DNA from 4 places in the Yersinia sp. SCPM-O-B-9106 (C-191) genome. Region 3 is predicted to be linked to each of the others. Evidence: predicted binding sites of a transcription regulator. Region 3 holds the regulator's gene; each other region holds the start of a gene.

Region 1 (7,865 bases), 1.7 Mb from region 3:
ATAGCACATGCCCGCTTAACTATCTTACTATCCGGACGGGATCACTCCTCATTCATCTGGAACAATGCGAAGCCGTTGTTTAATATGTAGGTATCCTGTCTACGCTATCAGCAAATTATATATTTATGAAAAAACTTATTAAACGGCTGGAGATCATTAAAAGCGGTATTGAGCTTGAAGATGACGACATTATTCGGCATCAACTCCCTTATCTTAAAAGTGAGACTCAGGATGCTGTGCTTGTTTTTATCGTCATGGCGATTGAACAGGGAAAATTCATCCATGCTCTGGAAGCTATTTCAGCATGGTTGGGCAGTAAGCAAGGTGTCACGCAGTGGCAAGATATCGAATTATCAGCTTGCAAACTTGAGCTGAAAGCGCTGGAGGAACAGTTAAGCGATTTGATTGATAAACGCAATGAACGTATTCAGTTGCTAGATGATTTTAATGACCTTTACCTGGTGCGCCTCGGCCCATTAATGAAGCAAATCCTCAATTTACGCAAACAGTTGGCGGAAAGTACCTTGCGTAAAGCCGAGGCGGAAGCCCGTCGCAGAGAGCGCGATTATCGCAACTGCCAACAGTATATTTCTCAAGCTATAGATGAGCTTGCTTCGCTAAAACAGCGCTGGCTGTCACTCTCCACCATCTCGAATGAAACTATTGAGATTCGAAACCGGATTCAGCAACAAGCTGAGTTGATTACCGCATTGCTGGCGGAGATCAAAGGATTGGAAAACAGTTTTTGCACCCGCAATACTGAGTCAACACGCAAAGCCCGTGAAGAAGCCAAAGAGAAATACGAAAGTTATCAGGAAAAACAAACCGATGCCGAGCAGCGGCTCAATAACGATAAGAAACTCTCTTCTGAACAACGTCAGGAACTCAAGCGGTTATGGCGGCAAGCTAGCCGGCTGTGCCATCCAGATTTAGTGGCAGATGAGTTTAAAGAGAAAGCCCATCAACTGATGGTTCAGCTTAATCAAGCTCGCCAAAAAGGGGATTTTCCGACAATTCATGCTTTGCTGGAGAGTTTAAAGCAAGGGCTTGAGCCACTGATGGCCAGTGACCTTATTGATGACCTTGAACGGCTTCGCCGAAAAATTAATGATGTCAGGAAGCAGATTGACGTGATATTGCACGAGCTGAACACTCTTGAGGAAGAAGAATCATGGCGACTGGCCACTTCTTTACCCGATAAAGATAAATGGTTCAGAGAGCAAGAGAATGTATTATCCACGACGCTTAATCTTCTTGAAAGACAGGTTAAAGAAGCATCAAAAGTGCGGTATGAAGCCGGATATTGAAGAGTAAAAGCCCGCGCTACACGGGCTTTTCAAGAAGAATGGCGTCAGCTATTAACTCAATATCGACTATTGGCTCAATAACTGTTTCACATCCAGTAAGATAAATTCGTTATCGTCCGCCTCATTAGGTTGCCGGCTGGAGGAGAATGGGAAATTGTTATCGTTACCGACAATGATATGGTCGGCATCCACCACATCAACGTTTTCAATGGTAAAGAACGGGAATGTCAGCACGCCGTCATTTAGCGGTTTACGCGCCAGGTTCTGCGGGTCTTTAATATTTAGCAAATCAATATAGGATATTTTTTCTACCGGTTTGCCGACGTTATCATCAGAGAATGCGATTTTGTAGACACGTTTGAACTTGGCTATCTGGCTAAAACATTTGTCTGTCGCCGCCCCAGCAGCACAGGCTTTATCCGCCGTGCCTTCGCCGTTGTCGCGTTCAATAACCAATCCATGGTTCGTATCAATCATATTGAAGTCACCAATGGCATTCTGGTTATCTTCCAGAACATATTGCCAACTGCGCCCTGTCCATGCTTGATTTTTAACATCAAATTCCAGCACTCGCAGGTAACGTTTACCATCAATGTTTTCAAATTGCTCACCATCCCACAGCGCCCCTTCTAACATTGGATACAGTTTGCTGCCATCCGGTGACACCGCCATTCCTTCAAATCCTTTGGAGCGCGCCACCTGAAAATTCTGCTTACCATCAGGAGCTCCTGGCAACGTAAGCGTTGGATTATCCGGCGATTTTACAACCTTGCCATCAACCTGAGTCTCAAAGACTGCCAGCACTTTACCATTCAAATCGGCTTTAATCAGGTAGGGGCCAAACTCATCCCCCACCCATAGTGCGTCATCAGCAAACTGGAAGCTTTCGGGGTCAAAATCGCTGCCGGTCAGATAGCGTTTTTCAGTGCTTTCATTGGTGATATGGAAAGGTACTTTTTTATCTGGATCGTGCAGAAACACAGTTTGCAGCGGTGTTACGCTGCCATTTTTAAAATCAATATTATAGTGATTGAGATACAACATGGCGTCCGGCGAGTTGGCTTTGCTACCAAATCCATTATCGGTCAGCACCCAATATGTGCCATCCGGCATGTGTTTGATACCCGAATGCCCTTGCAATGGCTGCCCAGAGATCGGCAAGCCAATACCTGTTGGACGATCGGCGGATTTGCCGGCTACGGCCCCCAAGGTACTCACGCGTTGGCCACTGGTGTATTTACCACTTTGCTGTAAATCAGTCGGCGCATCCGCAGGAGTCGCCACCGTCGATTTCACCGGCAGAATAGCATGCCCGGCGAGGACTGCGGGTACCTCGACAGCCTGCGCCCATAAAGAGGTACTGAACGCGATGCTACTGGCCAGCAGTGCCAAGCGGAATTTGCTCATATGCATGTTAAGTCCCCTAATTGTTTTTATTGCCCAAAGGTAAAAAGCAATTTCACTATAGGGAGCGGGAATGACAGAAATATTATCCCTGTTATTCTTTATGATTGAGGCATAATCACTATGAGTATTATTAATTTCGTATTCATTCGCAAAAAGGTCATCCATGATGAAAGATAACGAATATCAGCCACCGAAAGTCTGGACAGAAAACAACGCCAGCGGCGGTGTGTGGTCGAAAATCAACCGCCCAACGGCGGGTGCCAGATATGAAGCTAGCCTACCTATTGGTAAACACCCATTGCAGCTGTATTCCATGGGGACGCCGAATGGTCAGAAGGTCACCATTCTGCTGGAGGAGTTGTTGGCTTTGGGCGAAAAAGGTGCGGAATATGATGCTCATCTGATTCGTATCGGCGAGGGTGACCAGTTCTCAAGTGGTTTTGTTGCCGTCAATCCAAATTCAAAGATCCCAGCCTTGATGGACCATTCAACCACCCCGCCGATCAGGGTATTTGAATCTGGTGCTATTTTGCTTTATTTAGCAGATAAATTCGGCCATTTCCTGCCAAAATCTCCTGCGGCAAGAACCGAAGCGCTCAATTGGCTATTTTGGTTACAGGGCGCTGCCCCCTATTTAGGCGGCGGTTTCGGTCATTTTTATCACTATGCACCGGTAAAAATCGAATACGCCATCGACCGTTTCACCATGGAAGCCAAACGTCAGCTCGATTTGCTCAATACACAGCTCGCGACTCATGAATATATCGCCGGTGATGAGTATTCTATTGCGGATATTGCTATCTGGCCGTGGTATGGCAATTTGGTGTTGGGTTTGCAATATGAGGCGGGTGAATTCCTAGATGTGAAATCCTATCCCCACCTAATACGTTGGACTGAAACTATTGCCAAGCGCCCTGCGGTACAGCGCGGCCGTATCGTCAATAAAACCTGGGGTGCAGCAGAAGAACAGTTAGCTGAACGTCATGATGCTTCCGATTTTGACCACTTATAACTGACTTTTCTTAATCAATAACATCGCCCTAACGCCCTATTCTCACCGGGTTTTAGGGCGGTTATTTAGCCAGAACGTTTGATGCCCAGCCGCTTGGCAAGACGGTGCAGGTTGCCGGTATCAAGCTCAAGAGCGCGAGCACAAGCCGACCAATTCATCCCCTTTTCTTTTAGCACCTTAGTTATTAATTGCCGCTGAAAATCACGGGTGGCAGATTGTAAATTTTGCGGGGCTATATTTTTATCATCGCTAAATATCTCGTGTGAAATACTCGGCGCTGCTGACGCGACAATATTAAATAAGTCAGGATATAAAAAGTATGACTCTGCCGGATGTTGTGAGGCGCGAGCTAATACCGCCGCGCGGTAAATAGCATGTTCCAGCTCACGGACATTCCCCGGCCAACGGTAATTTTCAAGCATAGCCAATGTCGCTGGCGGAATACCTAATTGCTTGATGGCTAACTTCTTTCTTATTCGCTCAACAAAAAATCCCGCCAGTAGAATGATATCCCCTTTTCTTTCTCTCAGTGGCGGAACATGTAACGGGAATACACTGAGGCGGTGGAACAAATCAACGCGAAAACGCCCTTCGATGACAGCTTGTTTCAGGTCACAGTTAGTGGCTGCAATAATACGCACATTGACCCGCTTGGTGCTGTCATCACCCACTCTTTGTAAGTCACCATATTGGATAACACGCAGCAATTTGGCCTGAAGCACCAAAGAAAGTTCGCCAATTTCGTCCAGAAAAAGGGTTCCATTATCAGCAATTTCAAATTTGCCGGTTCTGTCATGTATCGCACCGGTAAAAGCGCCCTTAACATGACCAAACAATTCACTCTCGGCCACATTTTCCGGTAATGCCGCGCAGTTTAAATAGATAAGCGCGTTGGTCGCTCTGGGGGATAAATGGTGAATTGCCTTGGCAACCAGTTCTTTCCCTACCCCGGTTTCGCCGGTGATCAACACATTCAATTCTGATCCGGCAACGACTTCGATTTCATGCTTAAGTTGCAGTATCAACGGCGAAAGGCCAATCATCTCATCTTCTGAATGTTGAACTATCTGCTTGTGGATATTTAAAGAGCTGACTGTGGGCACAGCTTGTTTTTCTAAAACATCCACTAACAGCGCATTATTCAGTGCTGAGGAGGCCAATACTCCAATCAGTTTCAGCTCTTCATCACTAAATCTGTCAAATTGAGCAGGATTCATACTATCGAAAGTCAACGCACCGATAAGTTCTTGATCAGCAAATAAAGGTAAACCAATGCAGGCATGAACTTTAAGTTCATCATGGCCAGGGATCAAGCCGTCGTAAGGGTCAGGAAGGTGGCTGTCCGTGGGGAAACGCACCACATTACCGGCGCGAGCAATAGCTTCTAGCCGAGGATGAGATGACAGCGAAAAACGTCTTCCCAACACATCGGGTGATAGGCCATCAATCGCTAGTGGGCGAAACAATTGATGTTCATAACGCAACAGCGCCGAAGCATCACATTGTAATAATTGCCTTAAGCTGCTGATTAATTTTTGAAAACGATCCTGCCCAGATAAACCGCTTTGTAGCTCAATGGCTATTTGAGCGAGCGATTGAATGGATAAACTCATGTATTGTCATTCCGACACTGTATTAGTCTTTATGACAATAATCCGATAGTGTCCAAATGACAAACGTTAAATTTTAAATCAATAAAATCAATTGGATAAACACTGGCACGCTCTTTGCTATTTATAGTGAGGTTCTTCATTCACTTTAGTAAGGAACGGTTCATGGCCATTCAGGTTAAAAATAATATTAAATGGGTTGGGCAGCGTGATTGGGAAGTGCGTGATTTTCATGGTACCGAATATAAAACCCTTAAAGGCACGAGCTACAACAGCTATTTGATCCGCGAAGGAAAAAACGTGCTGATTGATACCGTCGACCAGAAATTTGGCCGCGATTTTGTGGCTAACTTAGAGCGGGAAATCGATCTGCATGCGCTTGATTACATTATTATTAACCATGCAGAAGAAGACCACGCCGGTGCATTAACCGAGTTAATGGCGCGTATCCCCCACATTCCGATTTATTGCACCACAAATGCTATCGATTCTATTAATGGGCATCATCATCATCCTGAATGGAATTTCATCACGGTCAAAACGGGTGACACACTGGATATCGGTAATGGTAAACAACTGATTTTTGTTGAAACACCTATGTTGCACTGGCCTGACAGCATGATGACTTACATCACTGGCGATGCAGTGCTGTTTAGTAATGATGCTTTTGGCCAGCACTATTGTGACGAGCATTTGTTCAATGATGAAGTGGACCAAATTGAACTGTATGAGCAATGCGCCCGCTATTATGCCAATATTTTGACGCCTTTCAGCCGGTTAGTCACACCCAAGATCAATGAAATCCTTGGCTTCAACCTGCCGGTATCCATGATTGCCACCTCTCATGGTGTGGTGTGGCGGGATAATCCCACCCAAATTGTCGCCAAATACCTGGAGTGGGCAGCTGATTATCAAGAAGACCGTATCACCATTTTCTATGACACCATGTCAAACAATACCCGGATGATGGCCGACGCTATTGCTCAGGGGATTCATGAAACCGACCCCGCTGTTGCTGTGAAAATCTACAATATTGCTCGCCATGATAAGAATGAAATACTGACACAGGTATTCCGCTCTAAAGGTGTGTTAGTCGGCTCCTCAACCATGAACAATGTGATGATGCCCAAAATTGCCGGCATGCTTGAAGAACTGGCCGGACTGCGATTCCGTAATAAAAAAGCGGCGGCTTTTGGCAGTTTTGGTTGGACGGGCGGCGCGGTTGACCGGATTCAAACTCGCCTGATGGATGCCGGATTTGATATTTCGCTCTCACTAAAAATGAAATGGCGACCGGACAATGATGGGTTGGACGAATGCCGCGAACATGGGCGCAAGATTGCCCGCGAATGGGCCTTACATCCGTTGAATAACAGCACATTGCTTGATGTCGAAACTCCATCCATTAATACGGGAAGTCGTTCCATTAATACAGAAAGTACATCTGTTGCACCTCTGGATCTGGGTATTTCAATGCAATGCAGTGTGTGCCAGTGGATATATGACCCCGCACTGGGTGAGCCGCTTCAAGATGTTAAACCGGGAACCTGCTGGGATGATGTGCCGGATTTCTTCCTCTGCCCAGAATGTGGGTTGGGCAAATCTGTTTTTGATCCACTCTAAAGGAGGCGGCCATGGTAGAGAATATTGTGATTGTCGGTTCAGGGTTTGCTGCTCGCCAGGTGGTAAAAAACATCCGCAAACTCGACTCACAGATAGCAATCAATATGATCGCCGCTGATAGTGGCGTTGATTATAACAAACCGGATTTGAGTCATGTCTTTAGTCATCAGCAAAGTGCTGACGACCTGACTCGCATGTCCGCTGAACAATTTGCGCAAGAGAATAACCTGACCTTGCACACCGAGACTCGAGTCACTGCCATTCAGCGACAGGAAAAGCAAATTTTATGTGGCCATCAGGTATTTCAATATCACAAGCTGGTATTGGCAACCGGGGCTACGGCAATGCTGCCACCAATCGCGGGTAATGAGTTGATATGCACATTTAACAGCCAAAATGAGTACCGATTGCATCAAGAGTTACTCCAAAAAGCCCGCCGTATCTTGGTATTAGGCGGCGGTTTAATCGGCGCGGAGCTGGCGATGGACTTACACCGCGCGGGTAAACGCGTCATTTTGGTGGATAAAGCCCACAGTTTGCTGGCCTCGGTCTTGCCAGTGGAAATTAGCAGCCGCTTGCAGCATAGCTTCAGTCAGATGGGCATTACCCTCGCCTTTAATAATCAGCTGAACAGCATTGAAAAAGTGGCGGATGGATTACGCGTCGTACTCCATTCCGGCCATAGCTATAGTGTTGATGCTGTTATTGCGGCAATGGGATTACAGCCGGAAACCGCTGTCGCGGCGGCGGCCGGGCTTGATATAGGACGTGGTATCAAGGTTAACCAACAGTTGCAAACCACGGATCCTAATATCTTTGCTATTGGCGATTGTGCTGAGATTGATGGGAAAGTGATGCCTTTTTTGCAGCCCATATTGATGGGTGCCATGACTCTGGCGAAAAATC
Region 2 (7,865 bases), 450 kb from region 3:
AATCCTGGCTTCAGGTTTGCGCATCCCCAAGTCTTGGGACAAATACAGATGATCGGCAGCAGCGGCAACTTCAGGGTAGTGCTGTGGCCAGTAATTGCAATGCAGGCGATTAGTATTAGATAGCACCACTACCCGGTGCCCTTCTGCCCGCAACTTTTGCATAATCGTGATGACTTCAGGACGTAAGGCCACAAATACCGCCTGCCAACCCTCAGCAAACTGTTCAAAACTCAATGATAGCCCCATCTCGTCACTCAGCTGGCGGGCAAAATCCTCATCGCTGATTTCACCGCGCTCATGCTGCTGGAAGACCTCTCCCATCGTAAAGCGCTCGCTCAGTGTCGCCAACGGGACACTGCTTAATTTACTCCAGACGCCCAACACACGTTTGAAGTCGATATCAACAATCACATTCCCTAGATCAAAGATATACAGCATGGCGCTCTCCCAATTAGATGGTGAGTTTTACTGTAACGGGAAAAAAGAAAACTGAATAGAGAGAGTGGCAAAAAGGAGGGGTCAGTCAGGAAAAATAATATTTTTACCGGAGGTAATTATAACAAACAGATTTCAAGTTGCAGGAAGGCGGCAAAAGAGAGAGACCCGATGAGCTTACTCGAGTAAGTGATTCGGGTGAACGAAAGCAGCCAACACATCTGCGGCTTGAAAGATGAGAACTCAGGGCGCTTTTCGCGCCCTAAGTATCAGTAGAACTAAGAAGAATTAACCTTCTTTAGGACCACGACCTGCACGCTTACGATCGTTTTCCGTTAAATGACGCTTACGGATACGGATCGATTGCGGGGTAACTTCAACCAATTCATCGTCATCAATGAATTCCAGAGCCTGTTCCAGAGTTTTCTTCAGGAAAGGAACCAGAGTGGTTGCTTCGTCAGTACCCGATGCACGCATGTTGGTCAACTGCTTACCCGTCAAACAGTTTACAGTCAGGTCGTTAGAACGTGAGTGAATACCGATGATTTGGCCTTCATACACTTCTGTACCGTGACCGATGAACAGTTTGCCGCGGTCTTGCAGTTTGAACAATGCAAACGCAACAGCTTTACCCTGACCATTAGAAATCAGTACGCCGTTTTGACGTTGGCCGATCTCGCCTGGACGCACATCATCATAATGACTGAATGTGGAGTACAGCAGGCCAGTACCTGAAGTCATGGTCATGAATTCAGTACGGAAGCCAATCAGGCCACGGCTTGGGATCATATAATCCAGACGAATACGACCTTTGCCGTCCGGAACCATGTCCTTCACATCGCCTTTACGTTCACCCATGGCTTGCATCACTGAGCCCTGGTGCTGTTCTTCGATATCCAAAGTTACGCTTTCAAATGGTTCTTGATTGCGGCCGTCGATAACACGGTTGATAACTTTAGGACGAGATACAGCCAGTTCGAAACCTTCGCGACGCATGTTTTCGATCAGAACCGACAGGTGAAGTTCACCACGGCCAGATACGCGGAACGCATCAGAATCTTCAGTTTCTTCAACACGCAATGCTACGTTATGAATCAGCTCTTTGTTCAGGCGGTCAAGAATTTGACGTGAAGTCACGTACTTACCTTCTTTACCACAGAACGGAGAGGTGTTAACGCAGAAATACATGGTAACGGTTGGTTCATCAACAGACAGTGCTGGCAATGCTTCAACAGCATTAACGTCACAGATAGTGTCGGAGATGTTCAACTCACCCAGACCGGTGATAGCCACGATGTCGCCAGCTTCAGCCTCGGTAGCTTCGATACGCTCCAGACCCATGTGAGTCAGAACTTTACCGACTTTACCGTTACGCGTCTTGCCTTCGCTATCAATGATAGTGACTTGCTGGTTTGGCTTAACTTTACCGCGTTTGATACGACCGATGCCGATAACACCAACATAGTTGTTGTAATCCAGCTGAGAGATCTGCATCTGGAACGGCGCTTCAAGCTCAACTTGTGGCGCAGATACATGGTCAACGATAGCTTGATACAACGGAGTCATGTCTGCCGCCATATCATTGTGGTCTTCACCCGCGATACCCATCAATGCAGATGCATAAATGATAGGGAAGTCCAGTTGTTCGTCAGTTGCATCCAGGTTGACGAACAGGTCAAACACCTGATCCACAACCCAGTCAGGACGCGCGCCAGGACGGTCAACTTTGTTGATTACCACGATTGGTTTCAGACCATTAGCAAAAGCTTTTTTGGTCACGAAACGGGTCTGCGGCATCGGGCCATCCATTGCGTCGACGACCAACAGCACAGAGTCAACCATAGACATTACGCGCTCAACTTCACCACCGAAATCGGCGTGTCCTGGAGTATCCACGATGTTGATGCGGTAGTCTTTCCATTTAATGGCAGTATTTTTTGCGAGGATAGTTATCCCACGCTCTTTCTCCAAATCGTTGGAGTCCATTACACGTTCAGTTGCTTCAGTACGTTCACCGAAAGTACCAGATTGTTGTAGCAACTTATCAACCAGGGTAGTTTTCCCATGGTCAACGTGCGCAATAATGGCGATGTTACGCAGATTCTCGATCACAGCTTTTTTGCCTCAGGCATTTAGAAATAGCGCGCTATTGTACACGTATTAGGCGAGGGACTAAACAAGATCACAAACTTCTCTTATAAACAACCTAACGACGGTGTGTTTGTGATCCCTTTCACGGTGCAAAAACAGCCTCTCGGCCCACTTTTGCACCAATACGGTGCCCAATGGCGCAAATGAAGCACCAAAATAGTGCAATATAACTATCCTGGTGCATACTGAATATCAGCAGACCCCTATGATATGGCATAAACGGGGGGTTTGGAAAGTTGGCATAGATTTCGCAATGTATTTTAGCATGAATAACGGTCATGAAAAATCAGCATGGACGTTAGCCTGCATAAAAAGATAACTGAACACCCTAACGGTAATCGTTCCACGACGACGACTATGACAAATCCAGGAGATATAAGTATGTCCGCTGAACATGTTTTGACGATGCTGAATGAGCACGAAGTGAAATTTGTTGATTTGCGCTTCACCGATACTAAAGGGAAAGAACAGCACATCACTATTCCAGCTCATCAGGTCAACGCTGACTTCTTCGAAGAAGGCAAAATGTTTGATGGCTCCTCGATTGGTGGCTGGAAAGGCATTAACGAATCCGACATGGTACTGATGCCAGACGCCAGCACCGCTGTTATGGACCCGTTCTTCGAAGATTCCACACTGATTATCCGTTGTGACATTCTCGAGCCAGGCACCCTGCAAGGTTATGACCGCGACCCGCGTTCTATCTCCAAACGCGCAGAAGAATTCCTGAAATCTTCGGGTATCGCGGATACCGTGTTGTTTGGGCCTGAGCCAGAATTCTTCCTGTTCGATGACGTTCGTTTTGGTAGCAGCATCCGTGGTTCCCACGTCGCTATCGATGATATCGAAGGCGCATGGAACTCCAGCACCAAATACGAAGGCGGCAACAAAGGCCATCGTCCAGCAGTAAAAGGCGGTTACTTCCCTGTCCCTCCGGTCGATTCTTCACAGGATTTGCGTTCTACCATGTGTTTGACCATGGAAGAAATGGGCCTGGTTGTTGAAGCGCACCACCATGAAGTGGCAACAGCCGGTCAAAACGAAGTGGCTACTCGCTTCAATACCATGACCAAGAAAGCTGACGAAATTCAGATTTACAAATACGTTGTGCACAACGTGGCACACGCGTTTGGTAAAACCGCGACTTTCATGCCAAAACCTATGTTCGGTGATAACGGTTCCGGCATGCACTGCCATATGTCTTTGTCCAAGAACGGCACTAACTTGTTCGCAGGTGACAAATACGCGGGCCTGTCTGAAATGGCGCTGTTCTATATCGGCGGTATCATCAAGCACGCAAAAGCAATTAATGCCTTGGCTAACCCAACGACAAACTCCTACAAGCGTTTGGTCCCAGGCTACGAAGCACCGGTAATGCTGGCATACTCTGCCCGTAACCGTTCAGCTTCTATCCGTATCCCTGTGGTTGCCAGCCCGAAAGCGCGTCGTATTGAAGCGCGTTTCCCAGACCCAGCGGCTAACCCGTACCTGTGCTTCGCAGCGCTGCTGATGGCTGGCCTTGATGGCATCATCAACAAAATTCACCCTGGTGATGCGATGGACAAAAACCTGTATGACTTGCCACCGGAAGAAGAAGCTGAAATTCCAAAAGTAGCAGGCTCACTGGACGAAGCAATGGCTGCACTGAACGAAGACCGCGAGTTCTTGACCCGTGGTGGCGTGTTCACTGACGACGCTATCGATGCTTACATCGAACTGCGTAAAGAAGAAATGGACCGCGTTCGTATGACTCCGCACCCAGTTGAGTTCGAACTGTACTACAGCGTTTAATTGTTTTACCCAATAGATTTCAAGGTGTAGGAAGACGGCAAGCGAATAAATTCCGATGAGCTTACACCAGTAAGTGATTCGGGTGAGTGAGAGCAGCCAACACACCTACAACTTGAAAGATGAAGGGTTGTTGCCGTGGAAACTTTTGGCCCATTTCATAATGGGCTTTTTTCTCCACTTTTCGTTTTCATACCTCTGGCTCAGTGGTGACTGAACTGGAGTAAAATACAACCCAAAATAATTCGAGTTGCAAGAAGGCGGCAAGCAAGAGAGTCCTGATGAGCTTACATAGGTAAGTGATTCGGGTGATTGAACGCAGCCAACGCACATGCGGCTTGAAGTATGACGGGTTAGGAGTCTGCGTAATGGCAACAGGCACGCTGCCCGATGCTGGGCAGATCCTTAATTCTCTCATTAATAGCATCCTGCTATTAGATGATGATTTGGCTATCCATTATGCCAATCCCGCTGCCCAGCAACTTCTGGCGCAAAGCTCCCGTAAACTTTTTGGTACACCTTTGCCAGATTTATTAGGCTATTTTTCCCTCAATATCGACTTGATGCGGGAAAGCCTACATACGGGGCAAGGTTTTACCGATAATGAAGTGACATTAGTGGTTGATGGCCGTGCGCATATTTTATCGCTGACCGCGCAGTCATTACCGGAAGGTTTTATATTGCTGGAAATGGCACCGATGGATAACCAACGTCGGCTAAGCCAAGAGCAACTACAGCATGCACAACAAATCGCTGCACGCGATTTGGTTCGTGGGTTGGCACACGAGATTAAAAATCCACTGGGTGGCTTGCGCGGTGCGGCGCAGTTATTGTCAAAAGCTCTGCCCGATCCGGCGTTGCTGGAATACACCAAAGTCATCATTGAGCAAGCGGATCGCTTACGCAATCTGGTTGACCGCTTATTAGGCCCTCAGCGGCCCGGTCAACATGTGACACAAAGCATCCATCAGGTTGCTGAACGGGTTTGCCAACTCGTATCACTGGAAAAGCCGGATAACGTGACGTTAATCCGTGACTATGACCCCAGTTTACCGGAGCTGGCGCATGATCCCGACCAAATTGAACAAGTGCTACTGAATATCACCCGCAATGCATTACAAGCTTTAGGTGAAGCTGGCGGTACCATTACACTGCGCACTCGCACTGCATTTCAGATAACACTGCACGGTGTGCGCTATCGCTTGGCCGCGCGAATTGATATTGAAGATGATGGCCCAGGTGTACCAACGCAATTACAAGATACCGTCTTCTACCCGATGGTCAGTGGCCGCGAGGGAGGAACCGGCCTTGGCCTGTCGATTGCCCGCAGTCTAATTGACCAACATTCGGGTAAAATTGAATTTAACAGTTGGCCGGGACACACCGAATTCTCGGTTTACCTGCCTATTCGCCAGTGAGGTTTCTATGCAACGAGGGATAGTCTGGATCGTCGATGACGATAGCTCCATCCGCTGGGTGCTTGAGCGCGCACTGACTGGAGCGGGTCTGAACTGTGTAACATTTGATTCCGGTAATCAGGTGTTGGATGCATTGGCGACACAAACTCCGGACGTGTTGTTATCAGATATTCGTATGCCCGGCATGGATGGATTGGCACTGCTGAAACAAATTAAACAGCGCCACCCAATGCTCCCGGTCATCATAATGACGGCACATTCTGATTTAGATGCGGCAGTCAGCGCCTATCAGCAAGGGGCTTTTGATTACCTGCCCAAGCCCTTTGATATTGATGAAGCTGTCGCGCTGGTTGAACGGGCGATTAGCCATTATCAAGAACAGCAACAACCGCCCCGTAGCCAGCCTGCAAGCGGCCCAACCGCAGATATCATTGGTGAAGCGCCGGCGATGCAGGACGTTTTCCGCATCATTGGGCGCTTATCCCGCTCCTCTATCAGCGTGCTGATTAACGGCGAATCGGGAACCGGTAAAGAGTTAGTGGCCCATGCACTACATCGCCATAGCCCTCGGGCTAAAGCGCCTTTCATCGCGCTGAATATGGCGGCGATCCCGAAAGACTTAATTGAGTCCGAGCTGTTTGGCCACGAAAAAGGGGCCTTTACCGGCGCTAATCAGGTGCGCCAGGGCCGTTTTGAACAAGCTGATGGCGGCACACTGTTTTTAGATGAAATCGGTGATATGCCGCTGGATGTGCAAACTCGCCTATTGCGCGTTTTGGCTGATGGCCAGTTTTATCGGGTTGGCGGTTACGCGCCGGTCAAAGTGGATGTGCGCATCATTGCCGCGACCCATCAAAATCTGGAGCTGCGGGTTCAGGAAGGGAAATTCCGTGAGGATTTATTCCATCGTCTGAATGTGATTCGAGTGCATTTACCGCCGCTGCGTGAGCGCCGTGAAGATATTCCGCGCCTGGCACGCTACTTCTTGCAAGTGGCCGCTAAAGAGCTTGGGGTGGAAGCCAAGATTCTGCATCCTGAAACTGAAGTCGCGCTAACTCGCCTCCCCTGGCAGGGTAACGTTCGCCAACTGGAAAATACCTGTCGTTGGCTGACGGTGATGGCGGCTGGGCAAGAAGTGCTGGTGCAGGATTTACCTTCCGAGCTATTTGAAACCAGCACCCCGGATGCTTCTGGTCAACGCACACCGGACAATTGGTCAACACTGCTGGCGCAATGGGCTGATCGCGCATTACGTTCTGGTCATCAGGATTTGTTGTCAGAAGCACAGCCAGAAATGGAGCGCACGTTGTTAACCACGGCACTACGTCACACTCAAGGGCATAAACAGGAAGCTGCGCGCCTGTTGGGCTGGGGCCGTAATACGTTAACGCGTAAGTTGAAAGAGTTAGGAATGGAATAAATTTTATTTGAAAGTCACCCTCATCACTGAGGGTGACATCATCAGATCACTCGGGAAAACTGTTGCCGACGCGCTTGTTTGCGTAAATAGATATCAAAGCACATACAAATATTACGAATGAGTAAGCGCCCGCGCGGTGTCACACGAATGCCATTATCATCCCGCTCCACCAGCCCGTCTTGTTCAAAGGGGGCGAGTAATTCGAAATCTTCAGCAAAATAATCAGCAAAACGAATACCATAATGCTGTTCAATTGGCTGATAACTGATTTGGAAATTACAAATTAGCGTTTTAATCACGTCACGGCGCAAGCAATCATCTTCAGTCATGGTCAGACCGCGCCACAATGCATTGCCTCGTTGCTCGACAACGGCATAGTAAGTCTTCAAATCTTTTTCGTTTTGCGCGTAACTGTCACCTAACATACTGATGGCAGAAACCCCCAATCCGAGTAAATCACTCTCACCTTGGGTGGTATAACCTTGGAAATTACGATGTAATTTCCCTTCCCGCTGGGCAACGGCTAACTCATCATCGGGCCGGGCGAAGTGATCCATCCCGATAAACTGATAGCCGGATTCGGTTAAGAAACTGATGGTATGCTGCAAGATATCCAGCCGCTGCTCGGCGGTGGGTAAATCAGCATCTTTAAT
Region 3 (7,865 bases):
ACTGGAAGACCGTGCCAACACCTTAGGCATTACCCACCTTTATCAAGGGCAATCTGATAAGCTGGTTGCCTATAATGAGTTATTGGCCGCATTAAAATGTCTGCCTGAGCACGTTGCTTATATTGGTGATGATTTGATTGATTGGCCCGTAATGGCGCAAGTGGGCTTATCTGTCGCCGTGGCGGATGCCCATCCATTACTCATTCCCAAAGCGGATTATGTCACGCAAATCAAGGGCGGGCGCGGTGCAGTACGCGAGTTATGTGATTTGATATTATTAGCCCAAGGTAAACTCGAAGGTGCTAAAGGATTGTCGATATGAGTAAAACAAGACTATGGATAACAATATCCTTAGCACTGATTGCCTTAGCTTTGATTGGCTGGAATTTCTCCGGTTTTAATCAACAAGGTAGACAAAATGTGGCGAATGATCAGGAACCCTCATCGCAAAGCCAACATACTGTTACCGTGGTTTTTAATCCAGTTGGGCAGTTGAGTTATAAACTGGTGGCGGAAGAAGTCCAGAATTTCAGCGAACAAGAGCTGACCTGGTTTACCCGGCCAGTGATGACAATGTTTGATGAGAATGCCGTCGCCACGTGGTCAGTACGTGCGGACCGTGCCAAGCTGACCAATGATAAGATGCTTTATTTGTATGGTCATGTTGAGGTTGATAGCCTAACCCCAGACGCACAGTTACAAAAAATTAAAACTGATAACGCCCAAGTTAATTTGATCACTCAGGATGTCTCCTCTGATGATGAAGTGACCCTCTTTGGTGTTGGATTTACCTCTAACGGCATGAAAATGCGTGGCAACTTGCGGGATAAAACCGCCGAGCTGATTGAAAAGGTTAAAACCTCTTATGAAATCCAAAAATAAAATTCGTCATTTTTTGCTTGCCAGCTCACTTTTGGCCGCCAGCCTGCCAGCATTGGCTTTAACGGGTGATACTGACCAGCCCGTCAAGGTTGACTCAGCTAAACAAGCACTAGATATGGCGGCGAATACCATCACATTTACTGATAATGTGATTATCAAGCAAGGCACCATTGAGATTAAGGCTGATAAAGTGGTGGTTACCCGCCCGGGTGGTGATCAGAGCAAAATGGTCATTGAAGGTTTTGGTAATCCGGTCACTTTCTATCAGATGCAAGACAGTGGTAAGCCCGTGAAAGGCCATGGACAGAAACTGCGTTACGAAGTCGCTAACGATTTTGTCGTGTTGACCGGTGATGCCTATCTGGAGCAGCTTGATAGCAATATCAAAGGTGATCGCATCACTTATTTGGTGAAAAAACAGCAGATGGAAGCCTTCAGTGATAAAGGCAAGCGCGTCACCACCGTGCTATTACCGTCCCAATTACAAGATAAAGGGCCAGCAGCTTCAGGCCAAAAGAAGAGTAACTAATCATTTATGGCAACATTAATCGCAGAAAAACTGGCTAAGGCATACAAAGGCCGTAAAGTGGTCGAAGACGTCAGCTTGAAAGTAAAGTCCGGTGAGATTGTCGGTTTACTTGGGCCGAACGGTGCCGGTAAAACCACCACTTTTTATATGGTCGTCGGCATTGTTCAGCGTGACGCCGGGCGTATTGTGATTGATGACGAAGATATCAGCCTTTTGCCTTTGCATGAACGCGCCCTGCGCGGAATTGGCTACTTACCGCAAGAAGCTTCAATCTTCCGCCGCCTGAGTGTCTTTAATAATCTAATGGCGGTGCTGGAAATCCGTAAAGACCTCTCCTCTGAACAACGCCAGGAGCGGGCTGATGAGTTAATGGAAGAGTTCCATATTACTCATTTACGTGACAGTCTGGGCCAATCACTTTCTGGCGGTGAACGTCGCCGGGTTGAAATCGCCCGTGCGCTGGCAGCTAATCCTAAATTTATTCTGCTGGATGAGCCGTTTGCTGGGGTTGACCCGATTTCTGTTATTGATATCAAAAAAATAATTGAGCACCTGCGCGACAGTGGCCTCGGTGTCCTGATTACCGACCATAACGTGCGCGAGACACTCGACGTTTGTGAGCGGGCTTATATTGTAAGCCAAGGGCGTTTAATCGCTCACGGAACACCACAGGAAATTTTGGCTGACGAACAAGTTAAACGTGTTTATTTGGGTGAAGAGTTCCGTCTTTAATTTTCTCATTCTGAAACGCTGTTGATGATTTTGTTAGCCACCAGGAAAATTGATACTGCATTATGAAGCAAGGTTTGCAACTCAAGTTCAGCCAACAACTGGCAATGACTCCGCAGCTACAGCAGGCTATTCGCCTGTTGCAGCTTTCTACGCTAGAGCTCCAGCAGGAGATTCAGTTAGCGCTGGAGAGTAACCCCCTGCTTGAGCAAACCGATCTTCACGAAGAGATAGATGCAAAAGAAACGGTAGACAGTGAAGCGCTTGATACCCGCGAAGCGCTGGAACAAAAAGATATGCCGGAAGAGTTACCACTGGATGCGACCTGGGATGAAATTTACACCGCAGGCACACCATCCGGTATGGGTAATGATTACAGTGACGACGAGCTACCGGTCTATCAAGGGGAAACCACCCAAACGCTACAAGACTATTTAATGTGGCAAGTGGACTTGACCCCCTTTTCTGAAACTGATGCTGCGATTGCGACTTCTATCGTCGATGCGGTTGATGAAACCGGTTATCTTACTGTGCCACTGGAAGACATTCTGGAAAGTATGGGAGATGAAAACGTCGGGTTGGATGAAGTTGAGGCGGTGCTTAAGCGGATACAACACTTTGATCCCATTGGTGTCGCGGCGCGAAACTTGCGGGAATGCCTATTGGTGCAGTTGTCGCAATATGCTAAAGACACGCCTTATCTGGCCGAAGCGCGCTTGGTTATTAGTGATTATCTGGATTTGCTAGGCAACCATGATTTCCGCACGATGATCCGTTTAAGTCGGCTAAAAGAAGATACACTAAAAGAAGCCATTGCTCTGATTCAATCACTGGACCCGCGCCCTGGCCAGTCCATCAATACCGGGGAATCTGAGTATGTCATACCGGACGTTCTGGTGCGTAAAGACAAAGGACACTGGACGGTAGAGCTGAATGCCGATAGCATTCCACGCCTGAAAATCAACCAACAGTATGCGGCAATGGGCAGCAGCACCCGTAATGACAGTGATGGGCAGTTTATCCGTAGCAATCTGCAAGAAGCAAAATGGTTGATAAAAAGCCTTGAAAGCCGCAATGAGACGCTGTTAAAAGTGGCGCGCTGCATCGTAGAGCAGCAAGTGGCCTTTTTTGAGAATGGGCCTGAATTTATGAAACCCATGGTACTGGCAGACATTGCCCAAGCCGTGGATATGCATGAGTCGACAATTTCCCGTGTGACCACGCAGAAATTCCTGCACAGTCCTCGGGGTATTTTCGAGCTGAAGTATTTCTTCTCCAGTCACGTCAATACCGAAAGCGGGGGGGAAGCTTCTTCCACTGCAATCCGTGCACTGGTGAAAAAATTGGTTGCGGCAGAAAATCCTGCCAAACCACTGAGTGACAGTAAGCTGACCACGCTATTATGCGAACAAGGCATTATGGTGGCGCGGCGTACTGTCGCGAAGTACCGAGAGTCGTTATCCATCCCGCCGTCAAACCAGCGTAAACAGTTGGTTTGACCTGAACTGAGAAGGAAGACACTATGCAACTCAATATTACCGGACATCATGTCGAAATAACCGAAGCATTACGCGAGTTTGTTACCACTAAATTTGCCAAACTAGAGCAATATTTTGATCGCATTAACCAAGTGTATGTGGTTTTAAGTGTCGAAAAAGTAAAACAAATTGCAGAAGCAACGGTGCATGTGAATGGGGGTGAGTTGCACGCAAGCTCAGAGCAGGAGGATATGTACGCCGCAATTGATATTTTGGTTGATAAACTGGCTCGCCAGTTGAACAAACATAAAGATAAGCTAAAACAACATTAGGGGCCCTTGTTGCTGTTATCTACCTTAAATAATTCGAATTGCAGGAAAGCACATGCAGCTTGAAGTATGACGGTACACAGCAAAGGTTCTACACTCGCTACACAACCTGATGCCAGCAGAGAAGAATATTCCGCTGGCATCAGGCGTAAAACAGCGCTTAAGTGAAAGATGAGATGATCAACGATCCAGCATTGCAATTAAGCTCGGTATTAAATATCGAGTGCACCAAAAGCTCCGTACATTGCTCAAGTAAAAAACGGGCTTTGGAAATTATCAGCGAGTTAGCTGCCAAACAGCTGAACCTGCCGTCACAGATCGTTTTCGATGCTGTGTTAACCCGCGAACGCATGGGCAGTACAGGCATTGGTAGTGGCATCGCGATACCTCATGGCAAGCTGGAGGAAGATACACTGCGCGCTGTAGGTGTATTTATCCGCTTGGACCAACCTATTGCTTTCGATGCTATTGATAATCAACCGGTTGATCTATTATTTGCCTTGTTGGTTCCAGCAGATCAATGTAAAACTCACTTACACACTTTGTCTTTAGTAGCCAAACGATTAGCTGATAAAACAGTGTGTCGTCGTTTACGGGCGGCGCAAAGTGATGATGAGCTTTATCAAATCATGACTGAATTACCGCCAGAAACAGCGTAATTCACTGGGAAACATCCGTTTTATTCGCTATGCCCGGCTTGTGTGGCCGGGAATATAGGGTTCTATAGAGGGAGTCACTCACATGGTGCTGATGATTGTCAGCGGCCGTTCCGGTTCAGGGAAGTCTGTTGCTTTGCGCGCATTGGAAGATATGGGTTTCTACTGCGTCGATAACTTGCCTGTGGTTCTGCTGCCGCAATTGGCGAGTACACTCGCCGATAGGAACATCTCTGCCGCAGTGAGCATAGACGTGCGCAATATGCCTGAATCTCCTGAGGTATTTGAACATGCCATGACCCAACTGCCGGACAGCTTTTCACCGCAGTTGCTGTTTTTGGATGCTGATCGCAATACCTTGATTCGTCGCTATAGTGACACCCGTCGGCTACATCCGCTGTCGACCAAAAATCTGTCATTAGAAAGTGCTATTGATGAAGAAAGCGACCTGTTAGAGCCTTTGCGCTCACGGGCCGACTTGATTATTGATACTTCTGAAATGTCAGTGCATGAGTTGGCTGAGATGCTGCGCACCCGTCTACTGGGTAAACGTGAGCGTGAGCTGACCATGGTGTTTGAGTCTTTCGGCTTTAAACACGGCCTTCCCATTGATGCAGATTATGTCTTCGACGTACGCTTCCTGCCAAACCCGCACTGGGACCCGAAATTACGCCCCATGACAGGTTTGGATAAGCCGGTAGCTTCTTTCCTCGATCGCCATACAGAAGTGCACAACTTTATTTATCAGACCCGCAGCTATCTGGAACTGTGGTTGCCGATGCTGGAAACCAATAACCGCAGTTATCTGACGGTTGCCATTGGGTGTACTGGCGGTAAGCACCGTTCAGTCTACGTTGCGGAACAACTGGCCGATTACTTCCGCGCTCGCGGGAAGAATGTCCAATCACGTCATCGTACTCTGGAAAAGCGTAAATAATGACCGTCAAACAGACAGTTGAGATCAAAAACAAGTTGGGGATGCATGCCAGACCCGCAATGAAATTGTTCGAACTGGTCCAAAGTTTTGATGCAGAAGTGATGTTACGCAATGACAGTGGGACCGAAGCCGAAGCCAGCAGTGTTATTGCACTGCTGATGCTCGATTCCGCCAAAGGCCGCCAAATTGAGGTTGAGGCGACCGGGCCTGATGAGATACAGGCTTTGGCGGCAGTGATTGAGTTATTTAATTCTGGATTTGATGAAGATTAAGTTTTAATTTTTGTGACTCGGTTGATATTGGATGAGACGATCCACACTCGCTCCCAATAAGTAATCGTTTGCTAATCATAAAAAATGCGGCTTTTCCCCCTTGCAGAGAAATCCCACGCGAGTATAATTCGCCACAATTTGCCGGGAGATATGATGAAAAGCTGCTTGGATTTTGCTAAACATCGTCGTTTTGTTGAAAATGGCCCTATTGATGGCCGACAAAATAGACTGCCAGCAGGCAGCCAACTGCCGTTCTTTCTCCCGTTGCTAAACCGATCCTGAAAGGCCCCTCATTGAGGGGCTTTTTTTTGTCTGCCGATCGGCACCAAATTAAGCATTATCACCAATTAAAATATATACCCTAAATAATTCGAGTTGCAGGAAGGCGGCAACTGAGCAAATCCCCAAGAGTCTACTGACTTTAAGGTCAACGACCAGTAAGTAACTGGGATGAGCGAAAGCAGCCAACGCACATGCAGCTTGAAGCATGACGGGTCACAGAGGAGAGCGAAATGGTCAACCCATTGTATCACAAGCATATAATCTCAATTAACGACTTATGTCGCGAGGAGCTGGAACTGGTATTACGCACTGCCGCCAGTCTAAAAAGCCATCCGCAACCTGAGTTGTTAAAACACAAAGTGATCGCCAGTTGCTTTTTCGAAGCCTCAACCCGCACCCGTTTGTCATTTGAAACCTCTATTCACCGTCTTGGCGCATCCGTCGTCGGTTTTTCGGATAGCAGCAACACTTCGCTGGGTAAGAAAGGCGAGACGCTGGCTGACACCATGTCAGTCATCAGCACCTATGTCGATGCCATTGTCATGCGCCATCCGCAAGAAGGGGCTGCGCGCCTTGCCGCCCAATTCTCCGGCCATGTGCCGGTGGTCAATGCCGGTGATGGAGCCAACCAGCACCCAACCCAAACACTGCTCGATTTATTCACAATTCAGGAAACCCAAGGTCGGCTGGATAACATCAATATTGCCATGGTCGGCGACCTAAAATATGGCCGTACCGTGCACTCGCTGACGCAAGCGCTGGCTAAATTCGATGGCAATCGCTTCTTCTTTATCGCCCCGGACGCACTGGCAATGCCAGCTTATCTTCTTGAAATGTTGGAAGAAAAAGGTATTGAATATAGCCTGCACGAAAGTATTGAAGAAGTGGTGCCTGAGCTGGATATTCTCTATATGACCCGCGTACAAAAAGAGCGCCTTGACCCGTCAGAATACGCCAACGTCAAAGCACAGTTTGTCCTACGTGCGGCTGATTTGAATGGTGCGCGAGATAATCTCAAAGTGCTACACCCGCTGCCACGTATTGATGAAATTACCACCGATGTTGATAAAACCCCTTACGCCTACTATTTCCAACAAGCAGGTAACGGGATTTTTGCACGTCAGGCGCTGTTGGCGCTGGTACTCAACGCAGATTTGGCTCTTTAAGGGGGATTGAACATGACTCAGGATTACAAACTACAGGTTGAGGCAATTAAATGCGGCACCGTGATTGACCATATTCCGGCGCAAATCGGGTTTAAATTGCTGTCGCTGTTCAAACTGACTGCGACTGACCAGCGCATTACCATCGGGTTGAACTTACCCTCTAAGCGTTCAGGTCGTAAGGATCTGATTAAAATAGAAAATACCTTCCTGACAGAGCAACAAGCCAACCAATTAGCGATGTATGCGCCGGATGCTACCGTCAACCGCATTGATAATTATGAAGTGGTCAAAAAGCTGACGCTCAGTCTACCGGAGCATATCGACGGCGTACTCACCTGCCCTAATAGCAACTGTATCAGCCACAATGAGCCAGTCGACTCCAGCTTTAAAGTGAAAGCCAAGCAGGGTGAAATTCACCTTAAATGCAAATATTGCGAGAAAGAGTTTGATCACCAAGTGGTATTACAAGCAGATTAGCCGCAAGCGGGTTGCTGTAATTCGCCCCATCTTTATAATGATGGGGATAATTAATTATGATATTTGATAACCAGGAGTCACCATGTCACGCATTATCAGCACTGAACTCGCCCCTGCCGCCATTGGCC
Region 4 (7,865 bases), 2.1 Mb from region 3:
TGACATGCTGCAAAATGCCACCAAGCAGAATGTTAAGGTTATCGTGGTCACCGACGGCGAACGTATTCTTGGCCTTGGCGATCAGGGTATCGGCGGTATGGGCATTCCCATTGGGAAACTCTCACTGTATACCGCGTGTGGTGGTATCAGCCCAGCTTATACTTTGCCAGTGGTGTTGGATGTGGGCACCAACAATCCACAACGCCTGAATGACCCGCTGTATATGGGCTGGCGTCACCCGCGAATTTCCGGCGATGAATATTATGCATTTGTTGATGAGTTCATTCAGGCAGTAAAACGTCGCTGGCCGAATGTGTTGTTGCAGTTTGAGGATTTTGCTCAGAATAACGCGACTCCGCTGCTTAACCGCTATCGTGATGAGTTGTGCTGTTTCAATGATGATATTCAAGGTACTGCAGCGGTCACCTTGGGTAGCCTGATTGCCGCCAGTCATGCCGCTGGTAGCCAGTTGCGCGACCAAACAGTCACCTTCCTCGGTGCCGGTTCTGCCGGTTGTGGTATTGCTGAGCAAATCATCGCACAGATGATCTCAGAAGGATTGAGCGAAGAACAAGCCCGGGCGCGCGTCTTTATGGTCGACCGTTTCGGCCTGTTGACTGACAAACTCCCTAATTTGTTGGATTTTCAAAGTAAACTGGTGCAGAAGAGTGATTCACTGCAGGGCTGGAATCTGAGCAGTGACTCAATCTCATTGCAGGATGTCGTGCGTAATGCCAAGCCCACTGTCCTGATTGGCGTTTCTGGTCAGCCAGGGCTGTTTACCGAAGAATTGATCCGTGAGATGCACAAACACTGCGCGCGCCCAATCGTGATGCCACTGTCGAACCCAACATCGCGGGTAGAAGCACGGCCAGAAGACATTATTAACTGGACCGATGGCGCCGCACTGGTGGCGACGGGCAGTCCTTTCTCACCCGTGAGTTATAAAGATAAACTGTATCCAATTGCTCAATGCAATAATTCCTATATCTTCCCCGGTATTGGCTTGGGAGTATTGGCATCCGGCGCCAAACGCGTGACTGACGGCATGCTAATGGCTGCCAGCCGCGCATTAGCCGGGTGTTCACCACTAGCGCTTAATGGTGAGGGGGCATTGTTGCCGAATATCGACGATATTCAAGCTGTGTCAAAAACCATTGCAATGCAGGTCGGTAAAGCCGCACAGTTGCAAGGCGTCGCCATTGTGACCTCAGAAGAAGCACTGGCAAAAGCCATTGAGCATAACTATTGGCAACCACAGTATCGTACCTACAAGCGAACTTCGTTCTAAATCCTACCCGGCCCGCACTTTTACGTTGGCCGAGTAACGAATGCAGCTAACGCCGTTGTAGCGCCAAGGGCGAAAAGACATTGGCATTACAGCCAGGCTGGCTGTAAGAGAATCCCGAATCACTGACTCAAGTCAGTGATTCGGGTGAACGAGCGCAGCTAACGCAGTTGTAACCCTAAGGGCGAAAGATATTATGTTGCGCGGCATGGGCAGGTACAGTAGCCTTGCAACATCACCAGTGAGTTGAATGCATTAAAGGCCTCAGAATGTGGAAACGCCTGATTATTAGCTTAATTATCATCGCAGGGTTGCTGATGGTGACAGCTATTGCGCTCGATCGCTGGATCAGCTGGAAAACAGCCCCTTTTATTTATGATGAGCTACAAGACTTACCCCATCGGCAAGTCGGTGTGGTGTTGGGTACTGCCAAATATTACCGTACCGGTGGTATTAATCAGTTCTATCAATACCGCATCCAAGGAGCATTAAACGCCTATAACAGTGGCAAAATCAGTTACTTACTGCTTAGCGGTGATAATGCTCTACACAGTTATAACGAGCCAATGACCATGCGCCGTGACCTGATCGCCGCAGGGGTTGCCCCCTCTGATATCGTGTTGGATTATGCAGGTTTTCGCACGCTAGATTCTATTGTGCGCACTCGTAAGGTGTTTGATACTAATGATTTTATTATCATTACTCAGCGTTTCCATTGCGAGCGGGCATTATTTATTGCTCTGCATATGGGGATTCAAGCGCAGTGTTTTGCCGTGCCATCCCCCAAAAATATGCTCAATGTCCGGGTCCGCGAGATCTTTGCCCGCCTCGGCGCACTGTCTGATCTCTATGTTCTGAAACGTGAGCCGCGCTTCCTTGGGCCATTAATTCCTATCCCTGAGGTACACGTCATACCCGATGATGCACAAGGCTATCCGGCAGTATCGCCAGAACAGTTAGTTGAACTGGAACAACGGCTGGCAGAAGAAAAAGCGAAAAAAACTGCATCTACACCTACACCTACACCTACACCTGCACCTGCACCTGCACCTGCACCATGATTTTGAATTGGTTTTTACTCTTGCCCCGCTTTTGTTTTTGCTCTTGTTTTGCTTTTGCAGTTAAGCGCAATCAGAAATATTGCCGACAAAGATTGCAGGCCGAATGAGCCGCATGGATGCGGTGAAAGGGGCTGTCGAGCTGGAATGCGACAACACTGCGTAGCAGTTTTGAACAACGCTTGTGTTGGCCCGGAGGGTAGCCTCGAAGAGGCTATAGTCGGCCCCGGTTCGATTAGCATGCAAACTGCCGGAGGGTACTGCGAACAGCAGTAATATTTCGCGCCAGCGCGTAATTCCACAAGGGGGCCGCCACCCCCTTTGGCTGTTGGTTCACTCAAGGACAGGTGAGCCGTGAAGCACTGACAACCGAACCGGATCACTGAATATCTAACTTACTGAATTTGTGAACTCCTGAATCAACACCACTGGACTATAAAAAACTCCCCCTTTGCCCTAGAAATTCCCCCACATCGCTTTCAACCTCCCCCATTTCCTGCAATAACTGCAAGGTTTCCAGTGCTTCATCCTCATCCAGCCGACTCATGGCGAACCCCACATGCACCAAAACCCAATGACCGATTAATGCTGCACTGGCCTGCTCATCTGCGGCCACCAGCATAATATTCACCGAGCGACGTACACCGCAGACATCCACCCATGCCGTGCCCGGTTGAATGTCATCTAGCGCGACAACTTGCCCTGGGATCCCTATACACATAATCCGGCTCCTGCTGTATCACGGCATAAAAAAAGTAAATTCATTCCACCTCCAACCGCTTAATCATCACGCCATCATCAGCCGCGCCAATACGCAAATGACTGCCGCCACACAATGGACAGCGAGTCACTTTACTGCTGAGCAAATTAATGGATTGCTGACAGTCATGGCACCACACTTGTGATTGCTGCTGGCTAAGATGCAAAACGCAGCCTTCAGCCAAAGTGCCACGGCACACCAGCTCAAAGCAGAACTCCAATGCCTGCGGCTCGACACAAGAAAATGCGCCGGTTTCCAGCCACACCCCGGTAATTCTCTGCGCACCATGCAGCCGTGCCTGCTGTTCCATCATGGCAATAGCGTTTTGGCACAAGGTAATCTCATGCATGACTGTTCTCCCTGTGTGGATTTAACTTACAAAAATAATGCAAAGACGGTGCCAGTAATTCCGCGCTTTCTACTGAAACGACATTCAATTTAACAAACTGATAAATAATGATATTTACCAAAATCCCCTCGCAATAAATTCACTGGATGAATAATTACTGTCGAAGTGTCATCAAACAGCGGCAGTTTCGTCACTAATGTCGACACCGACCTGTGGCAATCCCCCTGTTTTTACTGCCTTTTAAATTCATCCCCTTTATCTGCAATCACCTTAATGCCCTACTGGCGGGGCTTCACCGCTCTTTTGTATTGGCCTCCGCCGGACTGGCACAGAATATGCTTTGTCGCTGGGAAATGATTTCTATCTGCCTGACTGTCACCAGATTTTTGTCCCGGAGGGTATGGCCATGAACCGCTTTGTGATTGCGGAGCCAAGGCTTTGTATTGGATGCAATACCTGTATGGCTGCTTGCAGCCAGGTGCATAAAGCCAAGGGTTTACAAGAACATCCCAGATTGACCGTGATGCGTAACGCCACGGTTACGACGCCAATTCTCTGTCGCCACTGCGAAGATGCATGGTGCGCACGAGTTTGTCCGGTCAATGCCATCACCCTGACCAATAACGCCGTCGAATTGGATGAAACCACCTGTATCGGCTGTAAGCTTTGCGGTATCGCCTGCCCATTTGGCGCTATCACCCCAGCGGGGAGTAAACCATTGGGGGTGCCAGAAACTTTCCCTGAATACATTCCGATGACCACGTTATCTGATGTGCCATTCAGCCCGGTCAATATGAATCCGTTCCTTGCCTGGAATGCCGGAGTTCGCACTGTCGCAGTGAAATGCGACTTATGTAGCTTCCAACCGCAGGGGCCGGAATGTGTACGGGTTTGTCCGACCAATGCCTTGATGTTGGTGAATGAACACAGCATTGAGCAGGCTAATCGCGCCAAGCACCTGGCCGCCGCCAGCGGATTTGCCAACGAGCTGCCCTTTATGGCCACGGACACCGCGTACGCCATCTCTCACGAGGAGCAGAAAAGATGATGAGTTCGCTTGAGCTATTATGGCTCTCCTTACTGCTGTATCTGGCTGGCGCATTGCTTTCTCTGCTTTTGGCACGGCGCGAAACACTGGCGATTTATGCCTCTGGGCTGGCGTCATTACTGGGTGGCGTTGTTGGTCTGTTGGCTGCTGCGCCCACACTGCTGGGGGGCGGGATAATCACTTTCATCACCGCCGGGCCATTCCCATTCGCGGCATTCAGTTTGCGCCTTGATCCATTAGCGGCATTTATGCTGATGGTCATCTCACTGTTGGTGGTGATAACCGCCCTCTATTCACTGGCCTATGTGCAGGAATACAAAGGGCGCGGGGCATGGGGAATGGGGGTCTTTATGAACTTATTCATCGCCTCAATGGTGGCGCTGGTGGTGGTGGATAACGCTTTCTACTTTATTATTTTCTTCGAAATGATGTCATTGGCATCTTACTTCCTGGTGATTTCCGATCAGGACGACGACGCCATCAGCGCGGGCTTGCTCTATTTTCTGATTGCCCACGCCGGTTCCGTGCTGATCATGATTGCTTTCTTCCTGTTGTACCGCCTGAGCGGCAGTCTGGAGTTTGCTGCTTTCCGTCAAGCTAACCCGCAGCCGATCATGGCCTCGGTTATCTTCTTGTTAGCTTTCTTCGGTTTTGGTGCCAAGGCCGGGATGCTGCCGCTCCATGGCTGGTTGCCACGGGCGCACCCTGCTGCCCCGTCCCATGCTTCAGCCCTGATGTCCGGTGTCATGGTTAAAATTGGTATCTTCGGCATCATCAAAGTGGGCATTGATTTGCTCGGCGCGAGCCAGCTTTGGTGGGGCGTGGTGGTCTTGGGCTTTGGCGCAGTCTCCTCCGTGCTCGGCGTGCTGTATGCGCTGGCGGAGCACGACATCAAACGCCTGCTGGCATACCACACCGTCGAGAACATCGGCATCATCCTGATGGGTGTTGGGGTCGGCATGATAGGGATTGCCAGCCATCAGCCAGTATTAGCCGCTCTTGGCTTACTTGGCGCACTTTACCATCTGCTTAATCACGCCGTCTTCAAAGGGCTGCTGTTCCTTGGGGCCGGTGCGGTCATTTATCGCTTACATACCAAAGACATGGAGAAGATGGGAGGCTTAGCCAGAATGATGCCTTATACCGCGCTGGCCTTTCTGGTGGGATGTATGGCGATTTCCGCCCTACCGCCATTCAATGGTTTTGTCAGTGAATGGTTTACTTATCAATCGCTGTTTACCATGACCAAAGATGGCGGCTTTATTATTCGCCTGGCCGGGCCGATTGCTATCGTGATGCTGGCAATCACCGGCGCACTGGCGGCGATGTGTTTTGTGAAAGTTTACGGCATTAGTTTCTGCGGGTTGCCGCGCACAGAAAAAGCAGCCCTCGCGCGGGAAGTCCCCTGGCCGATGACCGCAGCTATGCTGTTGTTGGCACTGCTGTGTTTGGTATTAGGGATAGGTGCCACCCACGTCGCACCGGTGATTGCCCGCATTGCCGCTAGCTTGATAACCGCCCCGCCAGTGCCTTCTTTGCAGGTCGCCCAAGGCGCGGTGTTATTCCCGCAACACAGTTCTCAGGCCATGCTGTCCACCCTGTATATTTTCTTCGGTTTACTGATATTGCCACTGGTGATTTTGTTAGTCGTCAGCCGCTACAAAGGCAGCCGTTTAGCATTTCGCCATGGCGGTGATCCTTGGGCTTGCGGCTATGCCTGGGAGCAGGCGATGACTGTCTCTGCCGGTGGTTTTACTCAACCTCTGCGAGCCATGTTTGCCCCACTCTATCGGCTGCGTAAAACACTCGATCCCGCGCCAATGATGCAACGCGCGCTGGAACATTCCGTCAGTGGCGCGGGCCGGGTGGAACCGGTCTGGGACGACAAAATTGTGGCTCCGCTTATCCGTTTGATCCAATGGCTCAGCCAACGAATTCAATGGCTGCAACAGGGCGATTTCCGCCTCTACTGTCTGTATGTGGTCGCCGCGTTGGTTACCCTGCTGATCATTGCGGCTATTTAAGGAGACGAGCAATGCCAACTATTGATATGCCCGCGGTCTCTATGATTGCTTTCGCCATCGTGCAAGCGCTGGTGATGCTAGCGCTGGCACCGCTGATGGCGGGGATCTCGCGCATGGTGAAAGCCCGGATGCACTCGCGCCGTGGGCCGGGCGTCCTGCAAGAATATCGAGATTTAGCCAAGCTGCTGAAACGCCAGGATGTAGCCCCCGCCAATGCTGGGATTATTTTCCGCCTGATGCCCTATGTACTGCTGGGCAGCATGTTGTTGATTGCCATGGCGCTGCCCATTTTCACTCTGGCCTCCCCCTTTGGGGTGGCGGGCGACCTGATAACCCTGTTGTATCTGTTCGCGTTGTTCCGCTTCTTCTTCTCACTGGCGGGTCTGGATAGCGGCAGCATCTTCGCCGGTATTGGTGCCAGTCGAGAGTTGACGCTGGGGGTGTTGGTCGAACCGACATTAATTCTGTCACTGCTGGTGGTCGGGTTAATTGCTGGTTCCACCAATATCGGCACCATCAGTACCGCCTTGTCTCAAGGGCACTGGCAATCACCGACGGCAACGGCTCTGGCGCTATTGGCCTGTGGTTTCGCGGTGTTTATCGAGATGGGCAAAATTCCGTTCGATGTCGCCGAAGCAGAACAAGAGCTACAAGAAGGGCCTCTGACTGAGTATTCCGGCGCGTCACTGGGCTTGGTCAAATGGGGCATTAGCTTAAAACAGGTGGTGGTAGCGCAGCTTTTCCTCGGCGTATTTATCCCCTTTGGCAAGCTGGCGGTACTGAGTGGGCCGGGCTTGCTATGGGCGCTGGTGGCCGGTGTTATCAAATTGGTGGTGCTGTTTGTACTGGCCTCCATCGTGGAAAACAGTATTGCCCGCGGGCGCTTCCTGTTGACCTCCCGTGTTACCTGGCTGGGGTTTGGCGTCGCCGCCCTGTCTCTGGTTTTCTATCTCACCGGCCTTTAAGGAGCTAATAAACCCATCATGGATAACATGGCTCTTATGGATTCAGTCCTTATAAACATCGCCCTTGCGACCATTCTGCTGCCGTTTGCCGGTGCCATCCTCACGGCCTGTTTACCACAACAATGGGCAAAATGGTCTTGCACTTTCTTTTCACTGCTGGCCACTCTCGGCACTGTGCTGCTGGCTTATGCCTATCTGAGTGGCGGCAAGATTGATGTCACTTTTGATCTGATTCATTACGGTGATATGGCGCTGTTCGGCCTGACCATCGACCGCATCAGCACCTTGATTGCTTTCGCCGTGGTGTTCCTCGGTTTGCTGGTTAGCATTTATTCCACTGGCTATCTGACATTAGGTAATCGCGAGCATCCTC

What was found. Region 3 encodes sigma-54, which starts transcription at its own class of promoters, with help from an activator protein. Its sites were predicted from a motif close to GTTGGCACANNTTTCGCTNT; they were not measured.
Positions count from the first base shown of each region.
Region 1: the regulator sigma-54 is predicted to act here: its motif matches at 5,441-5,460, upstream of norV (anaerobic nitric oxide reductase flavorubredoxin).
Region 2: the regulator sigma-54 is predicted to act here: its motif matches at 2,822-2,841, upstream of glnA (glutamate--ammonia ligase).
Region 4: the regulator sigma-54 is predicted to act here: its motif matches at 3,492-3,511, upstream of hypA (hydrogenase maturation nickel metallochaperone HypA).

Region 1 covers NZ_CP110791.1:2,198,589-2,206,453, forward strand. Annotated here, with positions in the region: gene OP863_RS10085 (DNA repair protein) at 126-1,307, shown strand; gene OP863_RS10090 (esterase-like activity of phytase family protein) at 1,374-2,720, opposite strand; gene yghU (glutathione-dependent disulfide-bond oxidoreductase) at 2,881-3,726, shown strand; gene norR (nitric oxide reductase transcriptional regulator NorR) at 3,792-5,339, opposite strand; gene norV (anaerobic nitric oxide reductase flavorubredoxin) at 5,502-6,959, shown strand; gene norW (NADH:flavorubredoxin reductase NorW) at 6,971-7,865, shown strand, end outside.
Region 2 covers NZ_CP110791.1:4,335,111-4,342,975, forward strand. Annotated here, with positions in the region: gene yihX (glucose-1-phosphatase) at 1-438, opposite strand, end outside; gene typA (ribosome-dependent GTPase TypA) at 724-2,547, opposite strand; gene glnA (glutamate--ammonia ligase) at 2,968-4,377, shown strand; gene glnL (nitrogen regulation protein NR(II)) at 4,743-5,792, shown strand; gene glnG (nitrogen regulation protein NR(I)) at 5,800-7,212, shown strand; gene hemN (oxygen-independent coproporphyrinogen III oxidase) at 7,254-7,865, opposite strand, start outside.
Region 3 covers NZ_CP110791.1:3,880,813-3,888,677, forward strand. Annotated here, with positions in the region: gene kdsC (3-deoxy-manno-octulosonate-8-phosphatase KdsC) at 1-322, shown strand, start outside; gene lptC (LPS export ABC transporter periplasmic protein LptC) at 319-882, shown strand; gene lptA (lipopolysaccharide ABC transporter substrate-binding protein LptA) at 866-1,411, shown strand; gene lptB (LPS export ABC transporter ATP-binding protein) at 1,418-2,143, shown strand; gene rpoN (RNA polymerase factor sigma-54) at 2,206-3,639, shown strand; gene hpf (ribosome hibernation promoting factor) at 3,663-3,950, shown strand; gene ptsN (PTS IIA-like nitrogen regulatory protein PtsN) at 4,124-4,606, shown strand; gene rapZ (RNase adapter RapZ) at 4,689-5,540, shown strand; gene npr (PTS phosphocarrier protein NPr) at 5,540-5,812, shown strand; gene pyrB (aspartate carbamoyltransferase) at 6,325-7,260, shown strand; gene pyrI (aspartate carbamoyltransferase regulatory subunit) at 7,273-7,737, shown strand; gene ridA (2-iminobutanoate/2-iminopropanoate deaminase) at 7,820-7,865, shown strand, end outside.
Region 4 covers NZ_CP110791.1:1,594,524-1,602,388, reverse strand. Annotated here, with positions in the region: gene OP863_RS07350 (NAD-dependent malic enzyme) at 1-1,291, shown strand, start outside; gene sanA (outer membrane permeability protein SanA) at 1,558-2,349, shown strand; gene OP863_RS07340 (HypC/HybG/HupF family hydrogenase formation chaperone) at 2,780-3,067, opposite strand; gene hypA (hydrogenase maturation nickel metallochaperone HypA) at 3,108-3,455, opposite strand; gene OP863_RS07330 (4Fe-4S dicluster domain-containing protein) at 3,862-4,503, shown strand; gene hyfB (hydrogenase 4 subunit B) at 4,500-6,527, shown strand; gene OP863_RS07320 (respiratory chain complex I subunit 1 family protein) at 6,539-7,492, shown strand; gene OP863_RS07315 (hydrogenase 4 subunit D) at 7,511-7,865, shown strand, end outside.